DNA from 2 places in the Methylophaga sp. UBA678 genome. Region 2 is predicted to be linked to the other one. Evidence: riboswitches for the same ligand, from Rfam matches in the RefSeq annotation. Region 2 holds a riboswitch; the other holds the start of a gene.
The links. Region 2 has a riboswitch for cyclic di-GMP ahead of B3014_RS14960 (hypothetical protein). Riboswitches for the same ligand answer to the same signal wherever they lie in the genome.
Positions count from the first base shown of each region.

Region 1: it holds a riboswitch for cyclic di-GMP, as region 2 does, so the genes downstream of both, B3014_RS10490 (hypothetical protein) here and B3014_RS14960 (hypothetical protein) in region 2, are expected to answer to the same signal.

Region 1 is NZ_DBNG01000019.1:33,811-39,803, reverse strand. Features, by position in the region: gene B3014_RS10495 (autotransporter outer membrane beta-barrel domain-containing protein) at 1-1,280, shown strand, start outside; gene B3014_RS10490 (hypothetical protein) at 1,520-2,158, opposite strand; cyclic di-GMP riboswitch class I at 2,176-2,262, opposite strand; gene B3014_RS10485 (lipopolysaccharide kinase InaA family protein) at 2,951-5,269, shown strand; gene B3014_RS10480 (hypothetical protein) at 5,534-5,993, opposite strand, start outside.
Region 2 is NZ_DBNG01000034.1:14,951-20,943, forward strand. Features, by position in the region: gene B3014_RS14935 (hypothetical protein) at 73-918, shown strand; gene B3014_RS14940 (hypothetical protein) at 986-1,432, shown strand; gene B3014_RS14945 (DUF695 domain-containing protein) at 1,637-2,134, shown strand; gene B3014_RS14950 (hypothetical protein) at 2,390-2,995, shown strand; gene B3014_RS14955 (hypothetical protein) at 3,097-3,498, shown strand; cyclic di-GMP riboswitch class I at 3,659-3,745, shown strand; gene B3014_RS14960 (hypothetical protein) at 3,763-4,302, shown strand; gene B3014_RS14965 (thioredoxin family protein) at 4,479-4,817, shown strand; gene B3014_RS14970 (ester cyclase) at 4,867-5,304, shown strand; gene B3014_RS14975 (metal ABC transporter solute-binding protein, Zn/Mn family) at 5,321-5,993, opposite strand, start outside.

The DNA of each region.
Region 1 (5,993 bases), on a different contig from region 2:
ATGGCATTAGGTCTACAGGAGACAATGCGACCATCAACAACAGCGGCCTGATTTCTGCCACCGGCCCGGATAGCTTAGCTATTTCCGGCGACCTTTCTTCGGATCGCAATACCACTGTCAACCTGCTATCTGGCTCACAAATTATTGGCGGGATTGATTTAGGCCAAAATGGCAGCGATAACGACACCGTCAATATCTACAGCGGCAGCGCCTCTGCCAATTTGTCTATTTTGAATACCGAGAATATCAATCTATTCACGCCGGGCGTGGTGGTGGGTGACACTGCCCGCGCTCAAGTGATCACGCTCGACCCGACAGGTGAATCCACCCGCGGGGTGGCGTTAGCCGGCATGACCTCATCCATCCACAATGTGATTGGGCAGCGTATGGCGCAGACCACACCACTGAAACAGGTACAGCTAGCGTCGCTTGAGTTATCTCCCGGTATGTATTTTGAAGAGCATAAACCGGTGGCTTGGGCGCAAGTCTTTGGTGGCAGGTTTGACCGTGATGCCGAAGGTGGCGCGATTGCTTATGACCATCACCATGTCGGCGTGAACTTCGGTTATGAGTGGGATATAAGTGGTCACCGTTCAGGCTTGATGGGTGGTGTTGTGCGAAGTAAGACAGATACCCAGACCGCGTCGTTTGAAACAGAAGCAGATAATTATTACATCGGCGTTTATGCCAACCGTAAAACCCATGGTCTTAATATCACAGGCTCACTGATTGCCGGTTACGGCGACCATGAAAATGACAGGCTTGTTGTCGATAACCTGAATGGTTTTGAAACAGCCAAGTCTGATTTTGATAGCTGGTTTATCAGCCCCGGCATCACTCTTGGTTCAGCCTTTAGCGTTAATGACCGTCTTGAGCTGCGCCCTTCTGTCAGTGTGAATTACAGCATGGCCTGGCTGGATGGTTACCGTGAATCGGGCACCACCAATTCTAATCTGAGTGTAGATGACCGCAAAGCCAAGGCATTAACTGCAAGAGCACAATTAGCGGCTGCTTATCAGTTTGATGAGGCTAGTGAATTTGAATTCCGAGTAGGCCTGAACTCACGTCATACCGATGATGACGATACCAAAGTCAGCATCGCCGGTAGTCAGTTCAAGTTTGCGACTGCCGGTGATGAAAGTGTCACAGGCGGGTTTGCCGGTGCCACATTACGCGTAGCGGATAACAACAACCTTAGCTTGGTGGCCGATATTGAGTATGGCGGTGACCGTGATGAAAATTATGCCGCCGGCAGTGTTAGTCTGGAATATGTGTTTTAACTTAACCATATATTTTCAATAAAAAAGCCCCAAAATGTTGGGGCTTTTTCATATCAACGCGCTATCCAGCTGAGCTACGAAGACATCGGGCTGGTATTATAACGGCGATTAGCCTTAAGCACGAAAACTGAATATTGTTTGCTTTTAATTCCCACCGAATCTGCAACGAAGTGTGAGCAATACAAATAAAAAAAGCCGCCAAAGAGTGACGGCTTTAATTTTAAATGCTGTGGAATGAGCTAAACAGCTGGCTTGGTTCTACGACGCAAGCCCATAAATCCTAGTAGTGCAGGTGCAAACATAAAAGCGGCGGCAGGGATTGGAACTTCAGACACGCTATTATAAGACATGTCCATGTAACGTACTCCAGCTGGGTCGTTATTGTCTCTAAAAGTAAGTCCTGCAAAAGCACCCAAGCCGGAGATAGAGTATTTGTAATACCCTTCCAGCATGCTGATTAGGACTGTGTTGATTAAACTACCATTATTTGAAAATAGATCTACAGTAACGTTGGATCCTGCAACAGAGCCTCCCATCACCCATGAAAAACTGTCGGCATTAAAATCAAACAATATCGACAATGGGCCCTGAAAACTTGAGGGTGTAAGCAGTGAATTGCCAGAATCACAACCAGGGCAACCTGGACTCCAGAATGCAACACTCATTGTTCCACTTGGTGTGAGTGACAATGGCCCTGTAGGGGAACCTGAAATTCCTGCCCCAGATGCAGTCTGACCTGTGAAAGTTTGTGAAAAACTTGCCCCATCAGCATCAATTAGAGTGGAAGAGGCAGCCCCACTCAAATCAATATCTACGGGAGCGGCAAAGGTAGGTAAAGAAAAAAATGAGAATATTATTGTAGCGATCATCTTATTCATCGGTGAACTCCTTAAAGGTATGCAACCCAGCCCTGATACCTGTCCTTATAAGCACAGCTGTGGTTTTCCGTCCCAGGCTCACGCCAAGTTTGGCATAATAAGAGAATGATTTAATCACTCAATCATTCTCACACTAGATCTTCATTAAAACTATTGTACTTCGGTACTAATTAATAAATTTTTGATATTAATTATCAGAGCTAATAATGGATTCTCCGCCCTATTTTTCTCATTGTAGACAGATAAATATTCAATGCTCTATCCAGCTGAGCTATCGGGGGGCAATGGTCGGGCATTATAACAGTGATAAGTTTGAAGCTCGAAAACCGTATGTTGTTTAGTTGCTAATCTGCAACGAAGTGTGAGCAATGCAAATAAAAAGCTGCCGTATTATCTCGGCTTTAATATTTAAACCTTGTTTATCAATTAGCTTCTTGTTAGTTAAGCTAGCTAAGCCCATGAAGCCAGGTCATGCAGCATAAGATAGCAAGGTAACAGTTGGTAGTATGCGTTCCACAACTGGTAGCGTGAGTCTGTAATATGTGTTTTTAGTCAACCCAAAATTAAAGCTGTTGACAATAAAATATAAAAAATTTGCCAATCTGCCACAACTATTTAGTCAACCTTAACCCTGCATAACGAAATCAACCTGTTCGTCTAAGTTATTATGAATTCAATCAGTTAGTGTAGTTGAGCATTTAGCATAGCTTAACGTCATCCTCATTCATCATAGTTATCACTCATCCATCTGGTGTAACATTCCTGTCGCATTTATAACAAGATTGAGCGAAAATGACTGGCTTACCGAGAAAAAGCGAAGCGGCAAACATACCTTCTATGGTGGATGGAAGGTTCTTATTAAAAACAATTAAGCACACTTTAAAAGGCGGTCTTTTGCTTCGCAAAGGTCACATCCCTCAAGCGGGTCATGTCGTGCCTGAAAACTTTCTTGGCGTTGGTGTCGCTGCATCTGATGATGCTCGCGTCGATGATTACATCATCAATCATCTACACGAACTTAATATCAAGTCAGTGCGTATTGATCTCAGTTACGGTGATGTGACTGGTAATGCAGGTAGATTACTCAGAAAACTCATCGCTGAAGATTTTGATGTGCTTCTTCATCTCGTTCAACCATTTGATCAAGCGCATCAGATGGAGACCAAGGACGCACAGGACACATGGCAACAATTTCTTATAGAAGTCTGTGAGCATTTTGGTTCAGATGTATCAGCAATAGAGATCGGTACGACGATCAATCGTAGAAGATGGGCTGGCTACAGTAAGCCAGGCTTTTTTGCCGCCTGGAAAATCGCTTACACTGAACTCAAAGCAAGAGGTATCACAATAGCCGGACCTAATATTTCTGATTTTGAGCCCTTTTATTCATTTGGACTCCTCGATGAATTAGGTAGCATGTCAATGTTGCCTGACATTCATACTAATAACCTATTTACAGAACGTGTTAGTGAGTCGGAGCGCTATGATCATCGTGTACTGGGCTTCAAGTGGGCAAAATTACTTAAATATAATTTAGTTAAAAAAGCTCGTTTAATGAGAAAGGCGGGAGATGAAAATGGCGTGTCACGATTTGTGTCACCCGCCGCCTTCTGGACACTACCCAGAATCGAGCGAGTTTTAGTTGAGAAAGAACAAAAACAAGCTGATTATCTGAGTCGATATTTTGTTTTACTCGCTGCATCAGGTTCGCTAGAGAAAGCATTTTGGGGACCTTTACTCTGCGCAAGAGAGGGGCTAATTGATGATGGTAGCGAACAATATCCTAAGCTTGAACGTATCACCCATTACGCCAGCGTGATTGGTCCATTAGAAAGCTTCCGTGCTCGTCCATCTTTCTATGCATTAAAACAAGTCATTGCCGCTATTTCCGGTGCTGAATACAAAGGCGCACTGGCAACGACAAAAAATATTGAAATACATGCCTTTAAAAAAGACGACTCCGTGGTGCACATCGCATGGACCATTAACGGTAAAGCTTGTGATCTGGCTAACCTTTATGATGAGTCAGACTTGCAAAAAGCTGAGTTTAAAAATCGTGATGGTCATGATTTAGGATCCTCAGCACATTTCGTTAACGAGTCACCGATGTTCCTCCTCTGGGAAGGCGTTGATGAAATGACACTTTCTGCAGACCACAATTTAACGACAACTTCTCTGTTCGCTCACACAGGTTATGGGCAATACTTCCCCATCAATGAAAATGGCTGGGTTGGTATGCTCTGCGCTCAGGATGACATGCATGCTGAGGCGATAGTTAAACAACTTCACCCCGATTTACTTCCCGCTTATACAAAAGAAAATACCTTCAGGAAAGCCCGAAATATCATTTGGAGAGTTCCCGGCGTTAATGACGAAGAAGTTGTAGCAAAGAAACCACTTAAGGTAGCAGTTCAAAAGCTTATCGTTGATCGTTTCAAACCAAGTAAAGCCCGTAGAAGTTGGAATGCAGCAGCTGAATTATCGCGTAGAAATATATCAACGGCACGAGCTATTGCTTACTTTGAAAAAAGTGGTGACAAAAGCATGTTGGAAAATGTGTTTATTTGTGAAAAAGTTGATCATGATTTCAATATTCGGGACATGTTCAATGCGCTTCGTGAAGGAGCAAACAGTTATCAGGGAGTAGCGGAGGAAACAATCTATCGTGCATTGTCAGAATTTCTTCAACAAATGCATGCTCGAGGTGTATTTTTCCGTGACTTAGCTGGCGGCAATATACTCGTTAAGAAAAGAAAGCCTGGCTTGACGTTCACATTAATTGATATCAATAGAGCACGCTTCTACAACCACCCAGTTAGCATGCCTAAACGTCTATCAGACTTAACGCGAATTACATACAAGCTGCATCCGGAAGGCAGGGACAGATTTGTGGAGATTTACCTGAGCGGTATGCGAAAAAGTAAAAACTTTACTTTCACCTATAAAGTCCCGTTTTATCTATATGACTTCAAAGTGAGTATGAAACGTAAGTTCGGGCGAAAAGCGATTAAACGCCTATTCAAAAAGATTAATGAGATTAATAACCCTGTCAAAGCTGTTGTCATCTTTATATTTGTAACAGCATTGACACTGAGCATCGGCTTCGAATAGGTGGAAATGATTGATAAAATCACTCTGTATAAGCTAAGTATCATGATAGGCGGTGCTATGAAAGAGACTTATAAGAGAGGGGCGCTCTATTCAGACAAGCCATTACGACAATAGTTAAACATTAGCACAGCAGCTAAGCCTGAAGCTCGTAGACTAAATGCTTTTTTTGTTGAGCAATAGCCACCAAAACGACTATCAAACACTAAATAAACAATAAAGCCACCATGTGATGGTGGCTTTATTATTCCAAATAATATTACCTCGTTAAACAGCGAGCTTTACTTTGCGACGTAAGCCCATGAAACCAAGTAGCGCAGGAGCAAATAGCAAGGCTGCTGGTGGCAATGGCACCGCCGACACCTCAAAAGAGGTAAAGCGATATTCACCCTTAAGAATAGTATTTATTGATTGCCCTCTGTCATCCCATGTGATGTAAGCCAAGTCGGAGGCCCCAATCCAACTTATGCCATTATTCAACCATTCTTGCGTACTAATCATGATATCACCTGTATCAAACAAGTCTGCTATGGTGAAAGACTCGTATGTTGAGCGCCAATTAAATACGGAAAACTCTCCGAAAGACAAGAGACCGTCATTATTCAGATCTTCACCTACAAAATTTCCAGAAAACTGAAACTCTCCACCATCATACTCTGGCCATCCAGCAACAAACTCAGCTTTAACGACAGTCGCAGCCCATGTGCTATGTGATAGCGTCAATAAA
Region 2 (5,993 bases):
TTTAATATTTATTATGTGGTCAGTGGCCTCATAAAACATACTATTAAAGGTAAAATCAACCAAGGAGTATCCATGGAAGAAACTGATAAGAAAGTATGCGGCATCATTATGCCAATTTCGTCGATTGATGGCTGCTCCGAATCTCACTGGGGAGATGTTTTATCAATACTTAGTGAGGCCATTTCTGATGCCGAATATGAGCCTAATCTAGTAAGCAACTCGGATGATGTTGGGGTCATTCAAAAAAGAATAGTGCAAAACCTTTATGAAAACCCGATAGTTGTTTGCGATGTTAGTGGTAAAAATCCTAATGTAATGTTCGAGCTTGGTATGAGGCTAGCATTTGATAAACCAACTATCATCGTAAAAGATGACAAGACAAGCTATTCTTTCGATACTTCTTCTATAGAACACCTTGAATATCGTCGAGATCTAAGATTTTCAGATATTGTCGAATTTAAAAGTAAGCTCAAAGAAAAGATTATTAGAACCTATAAAAAAGCAACTGAAGATCCAGAATATACAACTTTCCTAAAGCATTTCGGCGAATTCAAAGTGGCTAAGATTGATACAAAAGAGGTGAGTGGCCAGGAACTAATTATGGATGAGTTACGCAGTATGAGAAGAAGCATTAACATGCTTGAAAGAGGATCAGTAAATCGTAAAAGGCCTAGTGGAGACATCAGCGTATGTTTAAAGCGGGTAGACGATATAGATATGGAAACAATAGCACCGGATATTTTGGATATCGAAGGTGTTAACGCCATTTCCCTGAGAAAGGTTCGTGATCACAACCACTTAGACGTTTCTACCAAAGGTGAATGCGATGAATCCCTAATTAGATCTACATTAGCTGATTTGCTACCTGAGGCTAACATACGCATATCTCGTTTGCCGAGGGCATTAAAAGACCTTTAACAAGTCAAAGTACTCGGACGCAGCATAGCTGCGCCGGTGTTTAAGGCGTTAGCTGCAAAGGATAACCATGAATATCTTTGAAGAAATAATAAAATGGCCAGTGATTGTGCAAGGAGCTTTAGGCTCAGCATTATTCTGGCTAGTTTTGCTTCTAGGACAGAAAACTGCCGTCTTCATTTCGAAGAAGATTACTGAAGATCGGGATGTGGCGACATATTTTAGTCTTTTAGCCAAAGCGGGGCCGACCCGTGAATTTCGCTTTGATGGATTGTTAACTTGTTTGTATGCGGGTTTTCATTACTTTTTAAAAGCAGCCATTATTGCCTTGGTTTCGTTAATTGTTTCACCAATTAATAATGTCATCCCAATTGTAGGCTACTTAGTGTCGCTGTACTTTTTATTTAGATCTTTATCCTATGTTCAACATTTTTCCTCCCTTGGCTCCAAAGAGGATGCGATAAAAAGATTATTGGATATTGGAAATAGATATACAGAGGATGCAGCTAACAAATAAAGGTAGTCGGACGCGTAACCGCGTCGCTACTTTTGGTGTAATATTTTGTTATTAATCAATTTTTTAGAGGTATTCCAATACTAACCATATTGGGCGTTAGGGATATTTAGGGTCAGTGTAAATACTCCCTAAATATTCTGCTCGCTGGGACTGCCAAAAAGCGCTAGCCCCATACTAAGATCGTTATGTTCTTGGAGACATAAAGTGCTAGGAAAACTATTCGGAAAGAAGAAAGAAAAACTCAAGGAGAATGAGGTTAGAATTGTTCTTCCAGAAGAGAGCTATACCCTAATTGAATACAAAAACGATAGTCTACCTTGTATAGCGGCTATTAATTCTTCTCTGTTAGATTTCGAACATCGAGATATATTCCGATGGCATTTATCCGTGATAATCGATTTTAACGAAGGAGAGATTATAGATAATGGAATGCCTTCAGAAGAAGAACGAAAAATAGTTGATCCATTCTGTGACAAATTAGATGAAGAAATAAAGGCTGGCGGCAATGCGCTTTTCTTGGTTCGAGAAACATGGAATAAAACTCGCCGATTGGTCTGGATGGTATATGACCCTGAAATTGCAAATCAACACCTTCAGTATTTAATAGAGCATTATCAATACCCTCGTCAATTTGACTATAGAATGGAGGAGGATATTGAATGGAAACAACCAGAATGGTATTTCAGAGCGGTAAGAACATAACAAGGTGGTGTTATTCGCCGCTACGCGGCTGGGACTGGCTTTAGGCTATGCTCCAAGCCAGTCTAAAATAACAAATCAATAGGGTCATACAAATCAAAGAATCAAGGGATCTGCATGATCAAGGGGGCAGCAAACTTGATTTCTTGCAATTGATTTCCAACTCACACATCTCATCAAGTTACCAAATGAAACTCATTACTGAGTTCTTAGTCAGTACTCCTCTATACATCATTTCCAACGGAGGAGAAAAAATATATGGATTATATTGGCCCAGTCAGCTCTGCTGTTATGGCCATTATCTGGCTTGTTTATTTACAGTTAATACTTAGTCAATATCGCCGAAATAATCGGCCTTATCTTATTTTCCATCATGCCCAAAATGAAAACCCTGATGCGCTGTGTATGTTAGTGAATATGGGTGAGAGACCTGTTCATGTGGTGTGTGTACAAGCCGTGATAAAAATGACGTCCGGGGAGGAGTATAAGCTTGCTGTAACAGAGTTTGAGCGCATTAATGTGACCGAGCAGGATGTGCAGCAAACTTTGCGTCAAGGGCCGTTGCTCAATGGTGGTTATCTGATTTTAGGTACGTTTCGAGACATTATTGAAAACACTCAAAATAAAATAGGTTTAAATGCTTCACTGGAAGACGTTGAATGTCTCGAGTTAAGAGCTGCGGTAATTCATGCTCCGAGTAAACACCCTGTTGGGGCGAAGCGCGCATTTGTGCTGAAGCACAATACCGGCACTTGCGTTTATCCAAAAGACATCAATACGAGACAGATGGTAAAAAGACAAGACAAGCAAGAGGTCGCGGAGTGGATTGAGTCTGAGCTACACCCACGTGAGAGTAAGGAATAGTCATGGCGATGAGTGAGGCTTAGAGAGTAATATTAATCTAATGAATGATTAGATTAAGTCATTGGCTAGCTGCAGTGATGACTTTTGTCAGGAGATAAAAATTGAATCAAGGAAGAGCAACCCTGTTTTCACACAGGCAAGTTGGCATCGCGACTTTTCTAGGTACACCGCTTTGCGGACTGAGCCTTATTGCTATTAATTATGTGCGTATTGGTCAATACGGCAAAGCCATCAGCTCGTTCATTCTTGGTATGATTTCTTTATGCATCCTGTATGTAATGAGTGCGACTGTCTTGAGTTGGGTGCCAGCGTTGATTCAATTTCTGCTTGCTGTGCTGGCGATGCACTTTATTGCCAAGCGGATGCAAGAAGCGATCTTTATTGAGAACCTCGCTTATGGTGGAAAAAAGTCAGGGCTACTCGCTCTCTGGTTTTGGTCATTTTTCACTTTAGCTTGTTACGTTATTGCCGCGCTGAGTTTGATTTATCTAATTGATACCTAGTTGTCCTCCAGATCTGTTTTGCGTGTTCAGATTGATGTGCGTGGGAGTAATCTCAATGACGGAAAACGCCAAAACCTACGTTTAAATTGGCTTTCTAGTACCAAGGTACAATTGATTGAGTTATAGAAGCGATTTATTCTGTAGCTGTAATAAATTAATTTCTCAATAAAGCCAACCTTGGTGTGAGCCAAGCACGGAAAGCTTCAGGTCTTTATAAGTTGTGAATAAAGATGGCTGAGTTGCACAATAACAAAGGCTTATGTAATGAAGTTATTTAGCAAGAATCTAGTAATCGCTCTCGGGTTGTTAATTATGGCGCCGTTGACTGCCAATGCAGCAACTGTCCACCTTGATGCAAAAACAAACACTTCTTCGAATGCTGTTGAACTCAACCTGAAAGCAGGTACTTATTCAATCAGCCCATTTAAAGATGACACATACACAGCGTGGAATGCCTGGGGTAAAGTTCAAGGTTGTGGTGCTGATGGTACAGGTTGTTCAAAAGGCTGGGTAAACAACTACTCATTCACTACACCCTCTGGAACTACTAATATCATCACTAGCGATACTGGTAGATATGCGACTGCTGATTTAGCACTGCTGAATGCACTTGGTGCAACATTTACACTGTTATCAGATGCCACTGTTCAGTTTTTTATCAATGACAGTGTATACGGAGATAATATCGGTGGTATGTCATTAAACGTATCTGCTGTGCCTATTCCTGCTGCAGCATTCTTGTTTGCTCCTGCATTATTAGGTTTCATGGGCTTACGTCGTAGAGCTCAAAAAACAGTCGCTTAATACCCAGACTGTTAAACCGATTAAAGCCGTAATGATTAAGTTCATTACGGCTTTTTTATTGCCTGACAGAAACTTATGGCAAGATGAGATGGCAAATAAACTGTTTTTTGTTGCTGAGAGAATAGTCTTTCGGCGATTGAGTAAAGAGATTGTCATTTACCCATAGAGTTAATTATATGAATATGAATCAAGCTGATGACGACTCAGGCTATGCAGAGGAAACATTAACCTTTGAGCAAACGAGGGAATTGCCAGGAAAGGTATTACTTGAGTTTGGTGCGCCTTGGTGTGGTCATTGTCAGGCAGCAAGTGCAGCTATAATCGAAGTGGTCAATGAACATAGTGAACTGCGTCATATCAAAATCTATGACGGTAAGGGTAAGCGATTGGGCCGTGGGTTTAAGGTTAAGCTATGGCCGACATTGATACTGCTAAACAATGGTCAAGAAGTGGGTCGTCTTGTGAGGCCATTACGTGCTGAAGAGGTTCATGAATTGCTGTCAAAGCTCAACTAAGCCAAACTAGTTCCAGCCCTGTCCCGACTGATTTTCTCTGAGAATAGTTATGCATAAAGACCATGTGCGGCGGTTTTATGAGGTTTTATGGAATGCTCACAACAAGGCATCCATATCTTCTATCCTATGTGATGATGTGACTTTCCGAGGATCATTGGGTGAGGAAAAACGCGGGCATGTCGGGGTCTCTGAGTATGTTGATATGGTCCATAAAGCATTGGGCAATTACACATGCATTATTGATGAGCTTGTAGAAGAAGGCGATAAAGTATTTGCCAAAATGACCTTTACTGGCATTCATCGAGATGTGTTTATGGGATATCCCCCCACACAAAAACGCTTAAGCTGGCAGGGCTCAGCTTTGTTTACTTTTAGACAAGATCTTATTTCTGATGTATGGGTGTTGGGAGATTTAAAGAGTCTGGAGGAGCAACTTCGTCATCAAGATAACCAGGACCCACTACCCAGACTATCTGAAAATAAATAGCCTGGGTATCTCGGCGTTATTCTGAAAGGGCCGTAACGATTTGTTGTGTGTTGTATTGCATCAGTTTGATATAGGTTGGAGCCGGTCCATTTTCTTCAGATAACGACTCCGGATAGAGTCTGCCGCCTGGTTTTGCCCCGGTGGCGTTAGCAATCTGCTTGATCAAACGGGTGTTATTAGAGTTTTCAAAAAAATAACGTGTTACGCCAAGCTGTTTAATCTGGTCGATGAGTTTAGCGATGGTAGCTGCTGAGGCTTCGGTTTCTGTGGATACGCCCTGGGGTGATAAGAATCTGACGCCATAGGCTTTGGTGTAATAACTAAACGCATCATGGCTGGTTAAAATGTCACGTTTATCCGTTGGCAGGCTTGTCAGCTTTGCGTGGATACTGGCATCCAGTGCCGTCAGTTTTTCTCTGTACGCTTGAGCAGCCTGTTGTATTTCATTTGTCAGATCGGGTCTGATTTGAATCAAGGCCGCCTCAATATTATTAACCCAAACTTGAACATTATCGACATCATTCCATACGTGTGGATCGGCTCTGAAGTGGCCATAGCCAGCTGTTACAGAATAGGTCTCAATACCTTTTGAAACAGCAATCGGAGCTGTGGTGGTGCCGGCGGCTTTCGCTAAACGTTGAAACCAGTTCTCTAAACCCATGCCACTTAAAAAGATGACGTCTGCGGAT